DNA from 4 places in the Sinomonas terrae genome. Region 2 is predicted to be linked to each of the others. Evidence: riboswitches for the same ligand, from Rfam matches in the RefSeq annotation. Region 2 holds a riboswitch; each other region holds the start of a gene.
What was found. A riboswitch is a leader RNA that binds a small molecule or an ion and turns the genes downstream of it on or off. The one in region 2 is predicted to bind S-adenosylmethionine.
Positions count from the first base shown of each region.

Region 1: another riboswitch for S-adenosylmethionine. It lies ahead of L0M17_RS06850 (aminotransferase class V-fold PLP-dependent enzyme); the one in region 2 lies ahead of L0M17_RS02845 (DUF1737 domain-containing protein).
Region 3: another riboswitch for S-adenosylmethionine. It lies ahead of L0M17_RS00190 (MFS transporter); the one in region 2 lies ahead of L0M17_RS02845 (DUF1737 domain-containing protein).
Region 4: another riboswitch for S-adenosylmethionine. It lies ahead of sfnG (dimethylsulfone monooxygenase SfnG); the one in region 2 lies ahead of L0M17_RS02845 (DUF1737 domain-containing protein).

Region 1 covers NZ_JAKZBV010000001.1:1,475,263-1,479,957, reverse strand. The annotation lists gene aroA (3-phosphoshikimate 1-carboxyvinyltransferase) at 1-149, shown strand, start outside; gene rsgA (ribosome small subunit-dependent GTPase A) at 154-1,302, shown strand; gene hisN (histidinol-phosphatase) at 1,352-2,170, shown strand; SAM riboswitch class IV at 2,289-2,401, shown strand; gene L0M17_RS06850 (aminotransferase class V-fold PLP-dependent enzyme) at 2,435-3,895, shown strand; gene L0M17_RS06845 (class I SAM-dependent methyltransferase) at 3,983-4,695, shown strand, end outside.
Region 2 covers NZ_JAKZBV010000001.1:604,145-608,839, forward strand. The annotation lists gene L0M17_RS02825 (PRC-barrel domain-containing protein) at 1-59, opposite strand, end outside; gene L0M17_RS02830 (SRPBCC family protein) at 111-620, opposite strand; gene L0M17_RS02835 (O-succinylhomoserine sulfhydrylase) at 623-1,825, opposite strand; gene L0M17_RS02840 (rhodanese-like domain-containing protein) at 1,829-2,245, opposite strand; gene L0M17_RS02845 (DUF1737 domain-containing protein) at 2,242-2,580, opposite strand; SAM riboswitch class IV at 2,590-2,729, opposite strand; gene L0M17_RS02850 (ABC transporter ATP-binding protein) at 2,933-3,712, shown strand; gene L0M17_RS02855 (ABC transporter permease) at 3,705-4,466, shown strand; gene L0M17_RS02860 (acyl-CoA thioesterase) at 4,483-4,695, opposite strand, start outside.
Region 3 covers NZ_JAKZBV010000001.1:42,048-46,742, forward strand. The annotation lists gene L0M17_RS00180 (SDR family oxidoreductase) at 1-509, shown strand, start outside; gene L0M17_RS00185 (sulfatase family protein) at 506-1,969, shown strand; SAM riboswitch class IV at 2,466-2,580, shown strand; gene L0M17_RS00190 (MFS transporter) at 2,617-3,939, shown strand; gene L0M17_RS00195 (LLM class flavin-dependent oxidoreductase) at 3,936-4,695, shown strand, end outside.
Region 4 covers NZ_JAKZBV010000001.1:4,009,326-4,014,020, forward strand. The annotation lists gene L0M17_RS18535 (chloride channel protein) at 1-384, opposite strand, end outside; gene L0M17_RS18540 (MarR family winged helix-turn-helix transcriptional regulator) at 381-836, opposite strand; SAM riboswitch class I at 2,548-2,658, shown strand; gene sfnG (dimethylsulfone monooxygenase SfnG) at 2,701-3,912, shown strand; gene L0M17_RS18550 (O-acetylhomoserine aminocarboxypropyltransferase/cysteine synthase family protein) at 3,912-4,695, shown strand, end outside.

The DNA of each region.
Region 1 (4,695 bases), 870 kb from region 2:
AAGGCGTCGAGGTCGAGGACATCGGGACGACGTCCAAGACGATGCCAGAGTTCCCGCAGATGTGGGCGCGCATGCTCGGTCAGGGCACCGGGGAGCAGGAGCCTTCGGGTGACGCTCCGGCCCCTGGCGAGACGGTCAAGGCGCCCTAACCCGATGCCTGCCCGGGAGTGGGACGAGAGCGATGTCCGCATCCGTCCCAACAAGCGCGGTAGCCGCCCTCGGACGAAGGACCGGCCGAGCCACGACGATGCAGTGACCGGCCGCATCATCACCGTCGACCGGGGCCGCTACACAGCGGTGGTCGACGAGGACATGCCCGACGAACGGATCGTGATCGCGGCCCGGGCTCGCGAACTGCGCCGCACCGCCGTCGTCCCCGGCGACTTCGTGGGACTCGTCGGCGACGTGAGCGGGCGTCCGGACACTCTCGCGCGTCTCGTGCGCGTCCAGGATCGCCGCACCGTCCTCCGGCGAAGCGCGGACGACGACGATCCAGTCGAGCGTGTCGTCGTCGCCAACGCGGACCAACTCGTCATCGTCGTAGCAGCGGCCAATCCGGAGCCGCGCACCGGATTCATCGACCGAGCCCTCGTCGCCGCGTACGACGCCGGAATCGAACCCCTCCTCCTCGTCACGAAAGCGGACCTCCGGGACCCGGCCCCGCTGCTGGCGACCTACGATCTCCTGCCGCTCTCCGTCGTCGTTAGCCGCACGGCCGAAGAGCCGGAAGAGCCTGAACCTGCCGAGGACGACGCTGCAGGCGACGACGGCGAAGTTCAGGACGCCGGTGAGCCGAAGGTGCGTGGTGTGCGGCTTGACGATGACGCTGTCGCGCGACTGCGGGAAGAGCTCGACGGCAAGGTTACGGTGCTGCTCGGGCACTCGGGCGTCGGCAAGTCGACCATGGTCAACGCGCTCACAGGGGCGAGCCGCGCCACGGGCGGTGTCAACGCTGTGACGGGCAGAGGGCGGCACACGTCGTCGTCGGCATTGGCGCTCCGGCTCGAAGGAGCGCCGCCGGGGAGCTGGATCATCGACACGCCGGGCATCCGCTCCTTCGGGCTGGCGCATGTCGATCCCGATCGGATCCTGCATGCCTTCCCCGACCTCGAACCCGGAACCGAAGACTGCGCACGCGGCTGCCGCCACGATGCCAATGCTGTCGAGTGCGGCTTGGATGGATGGGTTGCGGGAGGAAACGCAGGTGCACAGGGACCGGCACGCCTCGCGTCGTTCCGGCGCCTGCTGGGAGCGAGTCCTCGGGACGAGGCCGCTGACGCCAAGGAGCTCGGCACACTCTGAGCCCGGTGCCTCCCACTTGGCGGGTGCGTGAGGCGATAGCGTGGATCCCATGACCCTTGCCGCCGAAGGCTACACCGACGATCTCCGTCTGGCCCACGTACTCGCCGATTCAGTCGATGCCCAGACGATGGACCGGTTCAAAGCCCTCGACCTGAAAGTCGAGACCAAGCCGGACCTCACGCCCGTCACGGATGCAGACCGAGCGGCGGAGGAAGCGATCCGTGGGCAGCTCGCACGGTCACGCCCGCGCGACGCAGTGATCGGCGAGGAGTTCGGCACAACCGGCCATGGAGCCCGCCGCTGGATCATCGACCCCATCGACGGGACGAAGAACTTCGTGCGAGGGGTGCCCGTCTGGGCCACGCTGATCGCTCTTGCTGACGGCGATGAGATTGTGGTCGGCGTCGTCAGCGCCCCTGCGCTCGGCCGCAGGTGGTGGGCGGCGAAGGGCGCCGGCGCGTACACGGGCCGTTCCCTCGCCGCGGCGACCCGGCTCAAGGTTTCGGACGTGGCCCGCATCGAAGACGCTTCGCTCTCCTACTCAAGCCTGTCCGGCTGGCGCGAACGTGGAAGCCTGGGCAATTTCCTCACCCTCACGGAGGATGTGTGGCGGACGCGCGCCTACGGCGACTTCTGGTCGTACTGCCTCGTTGCTGAAGGGGCGGTGGACATTGCTACCGAACCCGAACTCGCGCTCTACGACATGGCCGCCCTTGTGCCGATCGTCACGGAGGCGGGCGGACACTTCACGTCGCTCGAGGGCGTCGAGGGGCCTTGGGGCAGCAGTGCCCTCGCGACAAATGGGATCCTGCATTCGGACGCGCTGCGCCGCCTCAACCCGGAGCACGATGACCTCCTCAGCTCCTGAGGGCCCGACTCCTCAGTGCTGAGCCATCGCGGGCTCGCCGAGCAGCGGAGTCTTAACTCGCTGTAACACGCGACGACGGGCTGGAGCAGCGCGCCGTCGTCCTCTAGTCTCGTGGTCAGGTCACGAGTGCCAGCGCGAAGCCCCGGCTTGCTGGCCGGCAACCCTCCGACGCGGCGGGGTGCCCCGGGTGACGACCAGGCCAGTCCGGAGCGGACTTGGCAAGCGCGGCCCCCGCGAGGCGGGGCCCCGACCCTGAGGTGCACCATGAGCACACCCACCGTCGCTTCTCCGTCCCCCGCAAACCCGGTCCTTCCCGCAAACGCCATCATTCCCGCAGGATCCCCTGCGCCCGCGGCAGCCCATGGGGATGTGGACCTCCGCAACCCGCTCGCCGAGGTCGTCGGCGCGGAACTCCTCACTCCCCTTGTAGGAGGCGGGAGTACGCGGTATGTGAACCTCGACTACGCGGCATCGGCCCCGGCCCTCGCCGAGGTCGCGGCGCACCTCAACGAGGTGCTCCCGTTCTACGCGAGCGTTCACCGCGGCGCTGGCTACGCGTCCCAGGTCAGCACCTCGGTCTATGAGAACGCACGAAGGATCGTCCGTGAGTTCGTGGGCGGCCGGCCGGACGACGAGGTCATCTTCACCCGCAACACCACTGACTCGCTCAATCTCCTCGCCGGCTGCCTTCCCGCCGCGGGCGATGTCCTCTACCTCGACATCGAGCACCACGCGAACCTCCTACCGTGGCAGGGGCGGCCCCACCGGAGTGTCGTCGCCGCCCGCACGCTCGCGGAGACGCTCGAGCGCGTGAAAGCGTGGCTCAAGGCTAGTGAGATCAGTCTGGTCGCTGTGACGGGAGCCTCCAACATCACCGGCGAGATCCTGCCGATCGCCGAGCTTGCGGCGCTCGCCCATGAACACGGCGCCCGCATCCTGGTCGACGCAGCGCAGCTCGCGCCCCACCGCCGCATCGACATCGCTGCTGCGGACATCGACTATCTCGCATTCTCCGGTCACAAGCTCTACGCGCCCTTCGGCGCGGGCGTCCTCGTGGGCCGCCGCGATTGGCTCGACAACGGACGCCCCTACCTTGCGGGGGGCGGCGCCGTTCGCGAGGTCCGTCTGGATTCAGTGGCCTGGGCGGAGGGCCCTGCAAGGCACGAGGCCGGGTCCCCCAACGTGGTCGGAGCCGCGGCCCTCGCGAAGGCTGCACAGATCATCGAGGGCCTCGATGTGAAGTCCTGGTACCGACACGAGCAGCAGCTCCGTGACGCCCTCGTGGCGGGGCTCAGCGAGATCGAGGGGGTCACGGTGCACCGTCTCTTCGAGGACTCAGACCTCGGCGTCAGCGCGGCGTCGCGCGGGGCAGTCGGCATCGTCAACTTCTCAGTCGAAGGCCACGACGCCGGACTGACGGCCGCCTATCTCTCCGCCGAGCATGGCGTGGGCATCCGCGACGGGCGCTTCTGCGCGCATCCAGCCCTGCGCCGCCTCGGTCTTGCTTCAGGTTCCCTCCGTGCAAGCTTCGGTCTTGGCTCCCGGCTCGAGGATGTCGAAAGGCTTGTCACCGGTGTGCGTGGGCTTGTGGAGCGCGGCTTGGGTCTCGACTACGCGGTCGACGTCGGCCGCTGGGTCCCAGTGCCCGATTCGCGTCCATTCCCCGCATGGGCGCCCAACACCCCCGGGACTGCAGGCGCCGCCCCGTGCTCGGTCGAGGACTGAGAACGTCCCCTACGCCGACGTGCGGCTAGGCGTTTCCCGCGGGTAGATTCCTCTGCGGAGCATTCGGATCTCCGGGAGGAAGAAGGCATGGCTCGGGGCGGACCCAAGTTCGACGATCGACGACGGCGCGAGCTCGCAGAAGCGTTCATGGCCGGCGGGGAACACTACGAGAAGGTCCGGCCAGGCTACCCAGACGACGCCGTTGACTGGCTCGTGCCACCCGGCGCTCGCACCGCCGTCGACCTCGGCGCAGGCACCGGCAAGCTCTCGGGCCTGCTCTCAGCCCGCGGACTCGCGGTGACCGCCGTGGATCCGAGCCCGGACATGCTCGGCGAACTGCGCCGCCTGCATCCGGGAGTCCAGGCCGTCGTCGGCACAGCCGAGGCCACCGGCCTGCCGGATGCCTCGGCTGACCTTGTGGTTGCCGCGCAGGCATGGCACTGGTTCGATGCTCCGGCGGCAACGCGCGAAGTGGCGAGGCTCCTGAGGCCGGGGGGCCGCGTGGCTCTCGTCTGGAATCAGCTCGACACTTCGGTTCCGTGGGTGCACCGGCTCTCGCGCATCATGCACGCCGGAGATGTCCACAAACCGGACTACCATCCCCCGTCAGGACCAGAGCTGACGGGTTGGGAGTCGGAGGCGTTCCGCTGGGAGGAGCCCATCACCACGCTCGGGATCGTAGAGCTCACGAAGTCGCGGAGCTACTACTTGCGGGCCACAGAGAAACATCGATCCCGGGTCGAGGCGAATCTCGACTGGTACCTCCACGATCATTTGGGCCACCGGGACGACGAACTGAT
Region 2 (4,695 bases):
GGGGTGACGACGTTGCCGCTCTTGTCCGTCAGGCTGTCGATCTGATCGTTGGTGAACATTGACCCTGATTACCCGCCGAAGCGAGTCGGCAAGCACCGGCCGCCGGGCTTTCACCCGCGAAGCAGCCGCTTGAGCGTGACCCAGTACGCGGGGCGGGCGACGGCGAACGCCGCCAGGCCTACGATCCACGGGAAGCGCGACAAGCCGAAGTCCTGGACCCAGCGCACCGTGGAGCCCGCCGTCGTCCGTTCTTCGGGGTGACCCGCGGCGCCTCCGCGCCCCGGACTCACAGTGACCTCGATCGAGCCGCGGACGAGCTTGCCCGACTTCACAATCCGTGCGTGCCCCGCGCGGGAGCCCTCGGGCGGATCGATCTCCTCAACCGTCATGACGTCGTTGAACCCGAGCAGGCGGCCGCGGAAGCCAACACGGGTGAGCAGCGTGCACGCAACGAATCGGTGGCCTGGCTGCAACTCGTCCGCGGAGGCGAGGCCCTCGATGATATGCGTGAACGGGATGAGCCGGTCGTGGGCCCGGAGATCCAGGATCCGGGCCCACGCGACCGGGGCAGGCAGCGGCGTCTCGAGCCGGAGTTCGAAGTGCCGCAGCCGCCCGGGCACGCTCAGGCCTTGAGAGCCTGCTCGAGGTCGCCGATGAGGTCGCCGACGTCCTCGAGGCCCACGCTGAGCCGCAGGACGCCGTCGCCCAGCCCGATCGCCGCGCGGCCCTCGGGACCCATGGCCCGGTGGGTCGTCGTCGCCGGATGGGTGACGAGCGACTTCGAGTCGCCCAGGTTGTTCGAGATGTCGACGATCCGCAGCCCGTTGAGGAACCGGAACGCGGCGTCCTTGCCGCCGCCGTCGGGCGCGTTGAGCTCGAACGTCAGCACGGTGCCGCCCGCGCTCATCTGCTTGCGGGCGAGCTCGTACTGCGGGTGCGACTTGAGGTGCGGGTACTTGACCCAGCCGACCTCCGGCTGCGCCTCGAGCCACTCCGCGATCGCGAGCGCGTTCGCCGACGAGTGCCGCACCCGCAGGCCCATCGTCTCGAGGCCCTTCGTGAGGACCCACGCGTTGAACGGGCTGAGCGCTGGGCCCGTGTGCCGCATGAGCTGCTTGACCGGGCCTTCGATGTAGTCCTTCGGCCCGAGGATCGCGCCTCCGAGCACGCGACCCTGACCGTCGATGTGCTTCGTGCCCGAGTACACGACGACGTCGGCGCCGAAGTCGAGGCTCCGCTGCAGGAGCGGGGTCGCGAAGACATTGTCGACGACGACGGTCGCCCCAGCCGCGTGCGCAAGGTCCGCAACCGTCTGGATGTCCACGAGCTCCTGCATCGGATTCGACGGCGACTCGAAGAAGACCGCCTTTGTCGGTACCGAAAGCGCCTCGCGCCACTGGTCGACGTCGGGGCCGTCGACGAAGACGGTCTCGACGCCCCAGCGGGGGAGGATTTCGTTGAGGATCACGAAGCACGAGCCGAAGAGGCTGCGGGCCGCGACGACCCTGTCGCCAGCCCCGAGCAGCGCACCGAGCGCGGTGAACACGGCCGACATGCCGGAGGCCGTCGCGAAGCACGCCTCGGTGCCCTCGAGGAGCCGAAGCCGCTCTTGGAACGTGGCCACGGTCGGATTGCCGTAGCGGGAGTAGACGAAGCGCTCGTCCTCGCCGGTGAACGCCCTCTCGGCTGCCTCCGCCGACTCGTATACGAAGCCGGAGTTGAGGAACAGGGCCTCTGAAGTTTCCTGAAAATTGCTGCGGTCAAGCCCGCCGCGCACAGCCTGGGTGTCTTCGCTCCAGCTCGCGGCGTCGATGTTGAAGGTCACTGACTACTCTTGTCCTACGTTCGTGGGGAGGCCCCGGTTCTTCCATCCGTTCACGTTCCGCTGCCCATCGGGCCCGGGCACGCCCTCGAAGCCCTCGAGCACGTTGTACGCCCTGAAGCCGAGGTTCGTCGCGGCGGCCGCCGCCGCAGCGGAGCGCTGGCCCGAGCGGCACAGGAAGAGCAGCTCAGTCTCGCGGTTCTCCGGGCCTTGGAGCTCGAGTTCGATGACGAAGTCCGGGTTCGGAATGCCGCCCGAGAAGACCCACGGGATGAACAGCGGGTCGTTGTCCGTCTGGCGCGTGTCGGGGATCCCGATGTGCGCCCACTCTTCCTCGGTGCGCACATCGACGAGGACGGCGGAGCCCGACTTCAGCTTGTCCCAGGCCTGCTCCGGCGTGAGGTCACCTTCATAGAGGCTCATGCGTGGCCCTCCCCGTCGTACTCGCCCTCGCTGGTGATTCCCTCTGCGAGCTCGTCGACGGCGGAGGCCACGGCCGCGTCCGCCCGGGCGACGGCGTGGGGGAGGATGATGGCCTGGGCGACGATCACGTCCGTGCCGTTGAAGGTGGCGGCAGGGCTCCCGTGGAGCACGTAGCCCTCGGCAAGGGCTTGGGAGATCCGGGCGCAGAACTCGCGAGTGTCCGGACCGGTGAGCAGACGGTAGGCGAGGCGCTCCTCGGAGGCGCTCGCCGGTGCGGCGGGATCGTTGAGCGGTGTGGCGGCCGCCTCTCCCGTCTCTGTGGCAGTGTTGGACATGGGCGGGCTCCTTCTGGCTTGCGTATCGATGGTCGAATTGCCGAGTCGTCACCTGAGGCACCCCGCCGGATGGAGGGTTGCCGGCCAGCAAGTCAGGGCAGTGCGACCGCGCGGGGAGGCCCCGCCGTCGCGCGCTGGCGCTCGTTACTCTGGCTTGAAAGTAGCACGCGACCACGGGGCCAGCCACGGCGAGCCGGTAACGATTGGCAACACCGCGAAACACGCGCGCCGAGCCGTTTCTAGCTTTCTCCTGTGAGAAGGCCGGGGGCACGAGCGGAACGCTTCCCTGCAGCCGCCGGAGACCTATGCTCATGGTGGAGGAACTGAATAACACGACGCGGAGGTAGCCCGGGTGAGTGAGGCAGAGCGGCCCACAGTTCTCGAGGTGCAGGATCTCGTTGTCCGCTACGGTCAGCAGACCGCAGTGGACGGACTCGGCTTTTCCATTCTGCGGGGTGAGATCTTCGGGCTCCTCGGCCCGAACGGGGCGGGAAAGACGACGACGCTGAGCGTCATCGAGGGCCTGCGCAAGCCCTACTCCGGACGGGTTGTGATCGATGGCGTCGAGACCGTTCACGCTCCGCTCGCCGTCAAGGCGAAGCTCGGCGTGCAGCTCCAAGCTTCGAGCTTCCAGTCCGAGCTCACGATCGAGCAGATTGCGCGCCTGTACGCTGGGCTCTACGGGCTTGACCTCCCGCAGCGGCAGATCAGGGAACGGCTGGCGGACGTCGGGCTCCAGCAGGAGATCACGAAGCCGTTCAAGAAGCTCTCGGGTGGGCAGCAGCAGCGTTTCTCGCTCATGGTCGCCACGATCCACAATCCCTCGATCCTGCTCCTCGACGAGCCGACCGCAGGCCTCGACCCGCAGTCCCGCCGCCAGCTCTGGGACCGCATCGAGGGCTCGCGGCAGAGAGGCGGAAGCATCCTCCTCACGACTCATTCCATGGAGGAGGCCCAGGCGGTCTGCGACCGGGTCGCCATCATCGACCACGGTCGGCTCCAAGCCCTGGGCGCCCCGAAGGAGCTCGTCGCCATGCACCGCGACGATCCGCGCGTGCTCGCCGTCGCCCACGGCGACGTGACCCTCGAAGATGTCTTCATCGGGCTGACAGGAAGTGCCATCCGTGACTGAGACCATCGCCCCCGTCGTCCCGCCAATCGGGCTGACCCTGCGCTCGCTCCTTCGTGCGGACGCCACCGTCCTGCTCCGCAGCAGGCAGGCCTTCGTCCTCAACCTCGCCGTCCCGATCCTCATCCTCATCGTGACCAACCGCGGCGGGAGGCTCGGAAATCCGGGCTTCCTCATCGGCATGGCGCTCACCTACGGGCTGCTGTCCTCGGCGCTCATCGGCTACTCGATCACCGTGGCGCGCGACCGGGAGGCAGGCGTCTTCCAGCGGCTTCGGGTGACGCCGACTCCGACGTGGGCCATCATGGCAAGCCGCCTCGCAGTGCAGCTCGCGGCAAACCTGATCGTCTCCGTGATCGTCATGATCGTCGGCAGCATCATGCACAGCACGACGTTTTCGTTCGGCGTCTACCTGCTCATGTTCGCTGTCTCGCTGCTGGGCGCCGTCGTCTTCCTCAGCATCGGGCAGGCGCTCGTGGGGCTCGTGAAGAACGCGACGGCGGTCAACGCGGTCGGCAGGGTCCTGTTCATCCTGCTGATCCTCACCGGCATTCTCGGCTCGACCGGCATCCTCGGCGACGACTTCAAGAACTTCGCCTCGTGGACGCCGGTCGGTGCCCTCATCAACCTGTTCTCGGCGGTCCTGAACACGTCGGCGTGGGGCGCCGACCAGACGGACGGCATCATCGCCTCCATCGGCTACATCGTGGTCTTCGCGGGCATCGGCATCCGGTGGTTTCGCTGGGAGCCGCAGTAGGTCTGGCTCGAGGTCTTCAGGATCCGGTCTCCAGCAGGTGGTTCGGAAGGCGGTTCCCCGGGGCCCGGCCTCGGATCTCGAGGAGCTCGCGGGCATGCGCCCACAGCCGCCGGTCCTCGTCCGAGACCGGCACCCAGGGCCTGACTGACCGGGCGGTGCCGTTCTCGTCGCGCGCCACCATGACGGTGAGGCAGTACGTCGTGAGGTGCAGCTCGCCTCCCTTGGGGCT
Region 3 (4,695 bases), 560 kb from region 2:
AGGGCGGGATCGAACTCGCCGTCGTGAACCCGGTCGGGATCCTTGGGCCCGTCCTCGGCCCCCACCTATCGAGCTCCATCCGGATCATCTCGACTCTCCTGAGCGGCCAGCTCCCCGCCGCTCCGCCCATGTGGCTGAACATCGTCGACGTACGCGACGTCGCCGACCTCCACCTTCGGGCGATGACGGATCCCGAAGCTGCCGGCCAGCGCTTCCTCGCCGTCGCGGGTGAGCCGATCTCCTTCCACGAGATCGCGCTCACGTTGCGGGAGGCCCTCGGTCCGGCGGCCTCGAAGGTGACCACCCGCACGGCGCCGGCCTGGGTGTTCAAGGCGCTCGCCGTCGTCGTGCCTCCCGTTCGGGAGATTTCAGCGCAGCTCAACGTGGTTCGGGCTGCGAGCAATGAGAAGGCGCGCCGTGTGCTCGGCTGGGAACCGCGCTCGAACGAGGAGGCGGCCGTCGCGTGCGCGGAGAGCCTCCTGCGGCAGGGAATCGTCCGCACGCGATGAGCGAATCCGTGGACCGCCCGAACCTGCTCTTCATCCTCTCCGACGACCATGCTCCGCATGCCATCTCCGCCTACGGGAGCAGGGTCAACACGACGCCGGCCATCGATCGGATCGGCAGGGAGGGCGCGCTCCTCGGCTCGGTCTACTGCACGAATGCGATCTGCAGTCCCTCGCGCGCCACGATCCTCACGGGGACGTACAGCCACATCAATGGGGTGCCTGGGATCTTCGCGGAATTCGATTACCGAGTGCCCACGTTCGTCGACGTCCTCCACGATTCCGGGTATGCGACGGCGCTCTATGGCAAGTGGCATCTCGGGGAGTCCTCCGGCGCTCGGCCACGGGGTTTCGACGACTGGCTCGTCTTCCCCGGCCAGGGGGAGTACCTCGACCCCGTCATGATCGGGCCCGACGGCGAACGGCGGTTCACCGGGTACGCGACCGATCTCGTGACGGACCTCGCGCTCGACTGGCTCATCAACCGTGATCCGGGGCGCCCCTTCGCGCTCATGGTGCACCACAAGGCGCCCCACCGGCCCTGGATCCCGGACGAGCGGCACCGTGACCTGTTCCCGGTCGGCTCGATACCCGAGCCGGAGACGTTCGACGACGACCACGCGACCTTGGCGGAATGCGTTCGGTCTGTGCGGATGAGCATCGCCGACGATCTCACCGAGGAGGACGTCAAGGAGCCGACGCCGCCGGAGTTAGAGGGACCGGAGCACAGCGGGGAGCGGGCGCGGTGGAAGTACCAGCGGTACATGCGGGACTACCTCCAGTGCGTCCAGGCGCTCGACGACGGCGTCGGCCGCCTGCTCGAATACCTCGACGCACAGGGGCTCGCCGAGGACACGATCGTGGTGTACTGCTCGGATCAGGGCTTTTTCCTGGGCGACCACGGCTGGTTCGACAAGCGACTCATGTTCGAGCAGTCCCTCCAGATGCCTCTGCTCATGCGGTGGCCTGCCGAGATTCCGGCGGGGAGCAGGTGCGACGCGATCATCACGAACGCCGACTTCGCCGCGACGTTCCTCGACTTCTGCGGCCTCGATCCCGGCTCTGCCCTGCCCACTGCGCAGGGGCGCTCGTTCCGCCCGCTCCTGCGAGGCGAGCACGTGCCGGACTGGCCGGAGTCCATGTACTACCGCTACTGGGAGCATCGCGACCCGAGCCATCACGTCCCCGCGCACTACGGCGTCCGAACGCGCACGCACAAGCTGATCCACTACTACTGTGACGGCTTGGGCGTGCCGGGCGCCTCGCTCGAGCGGGAGCCGAGCGAGTGGGAGCTCTTCGACCTCGAGGCCGACCCTCACGAGCTCGTCAACGTGATCGCGGACCCGAGCAACGCGTCGGTGCTCGCGGAGCTCCGGGATGAGCTCGACCGACTGCAGGAGTTCTACGGGGATAGGCCATATGAGGGGCCGGAGACACCCAACCCAAAGTGGGGCGGCGCGTAAAAGCTCACCCCACCCCCGCCCCCGCTCTATCCGTTTCGGGTACGCCAACTCCCGCCCCTGGTCGTTTCGGGTACGCCAACTCGCGCCCGTGGTCGTTTCGGGTACGCCAACTCGCGCCCGTGGTCGTTTCGGGTACGCCAACTCCCGCCCCTGGTCGTTTCGGTACGCCAACTCCCGCCCGTGGTCGTTTCGGGTACGCCAACTCCCCATCTCGAAGGGCGAGGACGACGACGAAGCTCGCCACCCGTCGTCGTCGGTCCCCTCGATTTCAGGTAGGCGCAACCGAAAGGGGCGTGAGAAGGATTAGCTGTTCCCGAAAGGCCAAATGAGGGGAGTTGGCGCTCCCGAAAGGACCAAACGAGGGGGATATCTGTACCCGAAACGGCAAAAGAGGGGTGGTTTCTGTACCCGAAACGGGAGGGGGTGGGGGCGAGTGTGAAGCGCCGTTACATGGCAGTTGCCGCGGTTAACCGGTTTCTAGAAAACTGGCATCCAGAATCAAGAGTTCCGGTGACAAGCCCTGGCTGATCGGACGGCAACCCTCCTGCTGTAGTGGGGTGCTCCAGGTGAGGATTCGACGATGCCGGGTTCCGGCGTCGTAAGTATGGCGCCTGCGAGCCGCGGTGCCGCGACCGAGAAAGACCACCATGGCTACTCTGCTCCAGAGCGGGACCGTCCAGCTCGGCGAGACCCTGCGCGCCAAGCGGCGCGTCCTCTCCTCCGCATTCGTCGGGACCACGATCGAGTGGTACGACTTCTACCTCTACGGCACGGCGTCCGCACTCGTCTTCGGAAAGCAGTTCTTCCCGGGCGTGTCACCCGTCGTCGGCATCCTTGCCTCGTTCGCGACCTACGCCGTCGGCTTCATCGCCCGGCCGCTCGGCGGCGTCATCTCCGGCCACCTCGGCGACCGCATCGGGCGGAAGGCGCTGCTCGTGTGGTCGCTCCTCATCATGGGCGCGTCGTCGTTCTTCATCGGCCTCCTGCCGAACTACTCGGCCATCGGCCTGCTCGCCGTGGTCGGTCTCGTCACGCTCCGCCTCATCCAAGGCCTCTCCGCGGGAGCTGAGTGGGGTGGCTCCGCCCTCCTCTCGGTCGAGCACGCGCCGCCGGCCCGGCGCGGCCTCTTCGGATCGTTCACCCAAGTGGGTTCGGCGGCAGGGATGCTGCTCGCGACGGCGACCTTCGCCGTCATCCAAGGCGTGCTGACGTCCGAGCAGTTCCAGGCGTTCGGCTGGCGCATCCCGTTCCTGCTCTCCGGCGTGCTGGTGGCGATCGGGCTGTGGATCCGTCTCGGCGTCAAGGACGCGGAGGAGTTCACCGAGCTCCGCGAGAAGGAGCGCGTCGCGGAACACCCGGTCCGGCGGGCTCTGCGCGAGCATCCGCGTGGCATTTTCGTGACGATCGGCCTGCGCCTCGTCCAGCCCGCGCTCTACAGCCTCCTCACCGTCTACATGCTGGGCTACCTCAAGACCCGGCGCGGCGACACCGGCGAGGCCCTGACGGCCGTGCTCATCGTCTCCGCGGTCGGCCTCATCTCTGGACCGTTCTGGGGGTGGCTCTCCGACCGCATCGGCCGGCGCGGCATGGCTGTGGCGAGCGCGATCAGTATCGCCGTCTTCATCTGGCCGTTCTTCTGGTTCCTCGACCACGGCTCCCTCGCACTCCTCCCCATCGTGCTGCTGCTGCCCATGAACGTGCTGCATGACGCAATCTACGGACCGCAGGCGGCGTGGTTCGCCGAGCAGTTCCCGGTCGATCTCCGCTACAGCGGCGTCTCCTTCGGCTATCAGGCCGGCACGGTCCTCTCGGGCGGGATCACGCCGTTCGTCGCGGCGGCGCTGCTCGAGGCCGGAGGCGGCCAGCCGTGGCTCATCTGCGGCTTCTTCGTCCTGCTCGCGGCGCTCTCGACCGTTGCCGCGCTCGCTGCCAAGGACCCGGTTCGGACCGCTCGAAAGGAACTCCAGTGACCAAGCCCCTGCTCCTCAACGCCTTCGAGATGCTCGTGCCGGTGCACCAGTCGCCCGGGCTCTGGCGCCATCCCGACTCGCAGGCCAGCCGGTTCGCCGAACTCGGCTACTGGACGGACCTCGCTCGCACCCTCGAGGCCGGTGGGTTCCATGGCATCTTCTTCGCCGACGTGCTCGGCCAGTACGACGTCTATGGCGGCAGCGCCGACGAGGCCGTGCGCGGCGGAGTGCAGTATCCGACCCTGGACCCCCTGCTCATCGTCTCGGCGCTCGCCGCCGCAACGGAGCGGCTCGGCTTCGGTGTGACGGCCTCGGTCACGTACGAGCAGCCGTATCTCCTCGCCCGCAAGTTCGGCACGCTCGATCACCTCACGCAAGGCCGCATCGGCTGGAACATCGTGACCTCCTACCAGGAGTCAGCGGCGCGCAACCTCGGGCTCGGCCGCCAGCTCCCGCATGACGAGCGCTACGACCGCGCCGAGGAATTCATGGACGTCGTCTACAAGCTGTGGGAGGCATCGGCCGACGACGACGCGGTGCGGGCCGACGTCGAATCGAACGTTTTCGTCGACCCGGCTCGCGTACGCGGGATCGGGCACTCCGGCGCGGGCTACAGCGTCCCCGGGCCCGCACTCGTCGGGCCCTCCCCGCAGAGGACGCCGTTGCTGTTCCAAGCGGGCGCTTCGTCCCGGGGCAAGGCGTTCGCGGCGAAGCACGCGGAGGCGGTCTTCTTCTCGAGCTCGACGCCGGCCCAGG
Region 4 (4,695 bases), 3.4 Mb from region 2:
GATGCTGATGGCTGCCGAGATCGGCTTGAGCACGGCAACCTTGGGATCGACCCGGCTGCCGCCGATGAGGATCGATTCGATGGCCTCGGGCATGCCATGACCTCGGATCTTCTCCGAGCCGAAGCGCGCCATGAGGCCGATCACGAGCCCGCCCGCGACGGGCAGCAGGAGCATCTGCCACCAGGGGTGCCCACCCCCGACCGCGATGAGGCTCGTCGAGACTCTCCCGTAGAAGAAGAGGTTGGTGGCGAGGCCGATGAGGCGCAGGAGGGCCCAGGCCGCGAGCGCCCCGAACGCGCCGACGGGGAGCGCGAGGGCCGCGACGAGAATCATGCGCTTGTCCACGGAGAAGTCGCTCAGCTCGTGGCCACGATGCGTCGTCATGCGACCACCGCCCTGCTCAGCGAGGTAGCCGAAAGGTGCTCGTGGAGCGCGCCGAGTCCCGCGGCGAGATGCTCGCGCTGCCCCGGCTCGAGGTGTGCGAGCGCCTCCCGGAACTCCTCATCGCGCCGGCGGAGGACCGCCTCGACCGCGCCGTTCCCGGCTTCCGTCAGGGAGAGCAGCACGAGGCTCCGGTTCTCGGCCGACTGCGTGCGCTGCACGTACCCTCCCGTGCTGAGCCGGTCCGCCAAGCGGGTCACCGAGGATCCGGAGACCCCGAGGATGTGGGCCAGCGCACCACTTGGCACGGTCCCGTGATCGTGGAGGGCGAACAGCATTCGCATCTGTGGCAGGGAGAGTTCAGTGACCTCGTCGACGCTCTGCATGGCGACTGCGAGCAGATCGCGCGTGGCTCGCTGGAGCGCGTCGACTTGGGCGTCGAGAGGATTTGTCATACGACAAGTCTTGCACAGTGCAAGGGCTGAGTTCAAAGGCGGGGGGACGACGGCGGGGGCGCGGCCGCCGTAGTCCGCCCGCCTCCCGTCCACTCGCCCGGGCTCGTCCGGACGCCGCACCACTCGCTCGGGCTCGCCCAGACGCCGCACCACTCACCCGGGCTCGCCCAGACGCCCCGACACTCACCCGGGCTCGCCCGGACGCCCCGACGCCAGCCACCGTCACCCCCATCCCGGCACCCCGGCCGTCCGTTCCCGACCGGGGTTGAAGCCCTTCCTCGGCGCGCCCGCCCCCGACACGCCGACCCTGGCTCGATCGCGCCGTCGAAGCCGGTCGGAATCTCACGCCTGCCCACCCGAACCCTGCGGAGGCGAACCCCGCGGAGGTGACGGCGCAAGCTTGCACGGCACCCGACGCCTCGCCCAAAGCAAGCGGACGACGACGGGCGGGCACCGCCGTCGACCGCTCGTCCGGGCCGACCGCCGTCCTCCGCTCACGGCCGTCGCCCCCATCCCCTTGGCACCCAGGACGTCCGTTCCCGACCGGGATTGAAGCCCTTCATCGGCGCGCCCGCCCACGACGCGCCGACCGTGGCTGGATCGCGTCGTCGAAGCCGGCCGGAATCTGACGCCCACCCACCCGGACCCTGCGGAGGCGCACCCCGCGGAGGTGACGGCGCAAGCTTCCACGCCAGCCGCCGTCGTCCGCTCACCGCCGTCGACCCCACCCCCTTGGCACCCCGGCCCTCGTTCCCGACCGGGATTGAAGCCCTTCCTCGGCGCGCCCGCCCCCGACACGCCGACCCCGGCTCGATCGCGCCGTCGAAGCCGGTCGGAATCTGCGCCCGCCAGCCCGAACGCGGAGGCGCACCCTGCGAAGGTGACGGCGCAAGCTCCTACGCCAGCCCGTCGTCCGCTCACCGCCGTCGACCCCACCCCCTTGGCACCCCGGCCCTCGTTCTCGACCGGGATTGAAGCCCTTCCTCGGCGCGCCCGCCCCGACACGCCGACCCCGGCTCGATCGCGCCGTCGAAGCCGGTCGGAATCTGCGCCCGCCAGCCCGAACGCGGAGGCGCACCCTGCGAAGGTGACGGCGCAAGCTCCTACGCCAGCCCATCGTCGTCCGCTCACCGCCGTCGACCCCACCCCTTGGCACCCAGGCCGTCCGTTCCCGACCAGGATTGAAGCCCTTCCTCGGCGAGCCCGCCCCCGACACGCCGACCGTGGCTCGATTGCGCCGTCGAAGCCGGTCGGAATCTGACCCCGCCCACCCGAACCCTGCGGAGGCGCACCCTGCGAAGGTGACGGCGCAAGCTTGCAGGCGCACCCTGCGAAGGTGACGGCGCAAGCTTGCAGGCGCACCCTGCGGAGGTGACGGCGCAAGCTTGCAGGGGCACCCTGCGGAGGTGACGGCGCGAGCTGTAGGCCGGCCGGACGACGAGCGTCGGATTACGTCGACGAGCGGGGGATTACGTACGGGGCCCTGGCGACCAAGCGGACCCCGACGTCGGTGCTCCCCGCTGCCCGTTGGCGCCCCCCGGCCTCGGAGCCGCCCGGTCGGCCCCAGGCCCGCCCATCGAGGCCCCCGACGCCCAGCGGGGCTCCGCCCAGCGAGGCCCCTCCAACCGAAGAAGCTTCGGCGAATGCAAGTCGGCATCCTCTATGACGAAATAATTTGCACCGTTACGGCGCCCGCGAGCAGAATCACAGTGACCCATCCCGAGCGGCTGAGAGATCTGGATCTGTGACGCCGCAGCAACCCTGGCCAACCGTCGTCACCAAATCGACGAGCCAAAGGTGCTACCGCCAGAAGCGATGGTGAGTGTCCCCCGCTCGCGTCGCGCCCGAGTTAAGGAGCGCAGCCGTGTCCGACCACGTCATTGATTTCGAGACCCCCCTCAAGTTCGCGTACTGGGTGCCCAACGTCTCGGGAGGCCTTGTGGTCTCCACGATCGAACAGCGCACCAACTGGGAGTTCGACTACAACCGCACCCTCGCACGCATCGCCGAGAACGCGGGCTTCGAGTACGCCCTCACCCAGACCCGTTACGCCGCGAGCTACGGCGCGGACAAGCAGCACGAGGCCACGTCGTTCTCGCTTGCGCTCCTCGGCGCGACCGAGCGGCTCAAGGTCATCGCGGCCGTGCACCCCGGCATGTGGCACCCCGGCGTGCTCGCGAAGTTCATCATCACCGCAGACCACCTCTCGGGCGGCCGCGCGGCCGTGAACATCGTCTCGGGCTGGCTCAAGGACGAGTTCGTGAACTTCGGCCTCGAATGGCTCGAGCACGACGAGCGCTACGTCCGCACCGAGGAGTTCATCAACGTGCTCCGCGGCCTGTGGACCGAGCAGGGCTACTCGCAGTCGGGCAAGTACTACAACATCAACAACTTCACGCTGAACCCTGCGCCGGTGAGCGTTGAAGGTCGCCCGCACCCGGAGATCTTCTTCGGCGGCAACTCGACGGCGGCTCAGGCAGCAGCAGGCCGCACCGCCGACTGGTACTTCTCCAACGGCCGCGACATCGAGGGCTTCAAGGCCAACATCGCCGGCGTCCTCGCCGCCGCGGAGGAAGGCCGCAGGGCCCCCGCCGCCCCGCGGTTCGGCCTCAACGGCTTCGTGATCGCCCGCGACACGGAGAAGGAAGCCCACGAGACCCTCCGCGAGATCGTCGCGAAGGCGCACCGCCCCGCGGTCGAGGGCTTCGCCGCCGCCGTCAAGGAGGCCGGCCAGTCCACGAAGGACGGCAAGGGCATGTGGGAGGACTCGACGTTCGAGGACCTCGTCCAGTACAACGACGGCTTCCGCACGAAGCTCATCGGCACGCCCGAGCAGATCGCCGAGAGGATCGTCGAGTACAAGAAGATCGGTGTGAACCTGCTCCTCACGTGCTACCTGCACTTCCAGGAGGAGGTCGAGGCGTTCGGCCGGGACGTGCTCCCGATCGTGCGCGAGCTCGAGGCGGACCTCGCCCGCAAGAACGGCACGGAGCTCAACACCGAGCTCCTCCCCGTGACGAACTTCGACGCCGTGCGGGAGCTCACCGGTTCGAACCTCGCCGGAGCAGGCGCCTGATGGCCGAGCGTCAATTCGGCTTCCGCACCCGGGCCCTGCACGCCGGCGGAACGCCGGACGCGGAGCACGGGGCGCGGGCGGTCCCGATCTACCAGTCGACGTCGTTCGTCTTCAAGGACACCGACGACGCCGCGAACCTCTTCGCGCTGCAGAAGTACGGCAACATCTACTCGCGCATCGGCAACCCCACCGTCGCTGCCTTCGAGGAGCGCGTCGCGTCCCTCGAGGGCGGCATCGGCGCGGTCGCGACGTCGTCGGGCATGGCCGCCGAGTTCATCACGTTCGCCGCGCTCGCCCAGGCGGGCGACCACATCGTGGCGTCGTCGAAGCTCTACGGCGGCACGATCACGCAGCTCGACGTGACCCTCCGGCGCTTCGGCGTCGACACAACGTTCGTGGACAGCACGGAGGCCGCGGACTTCAAGGCCGCGCTACGCGAGAACACGAAGGCGATCTACACGGAGATCGTCGCGAACCCGTCAGGCGACATCGCGGACCTTCCCGGGCTCGCCGCCGTCGCCCACGAGCACGGCATCCCCCTCGTGGTCGACTCGACGCTCACTCCCCCGTACCTCCTCCGGCCGATCGAACACGGCGCGGACATCGTGATCCACTCCGCGACCAAGTTCCTCGGCGGCCACGGCACCACTCTGGGCGGCGTCGTCGTCGAGAGCGGGACGTTCAACTGGGGCAACGGGAAGTTCCCCTCGATGACCGAGCCCGTGCCGAGCTACGGCAACGTCTCATGGTGGGGCAACTTCGGCGAGTACGGCTTCCTCACGA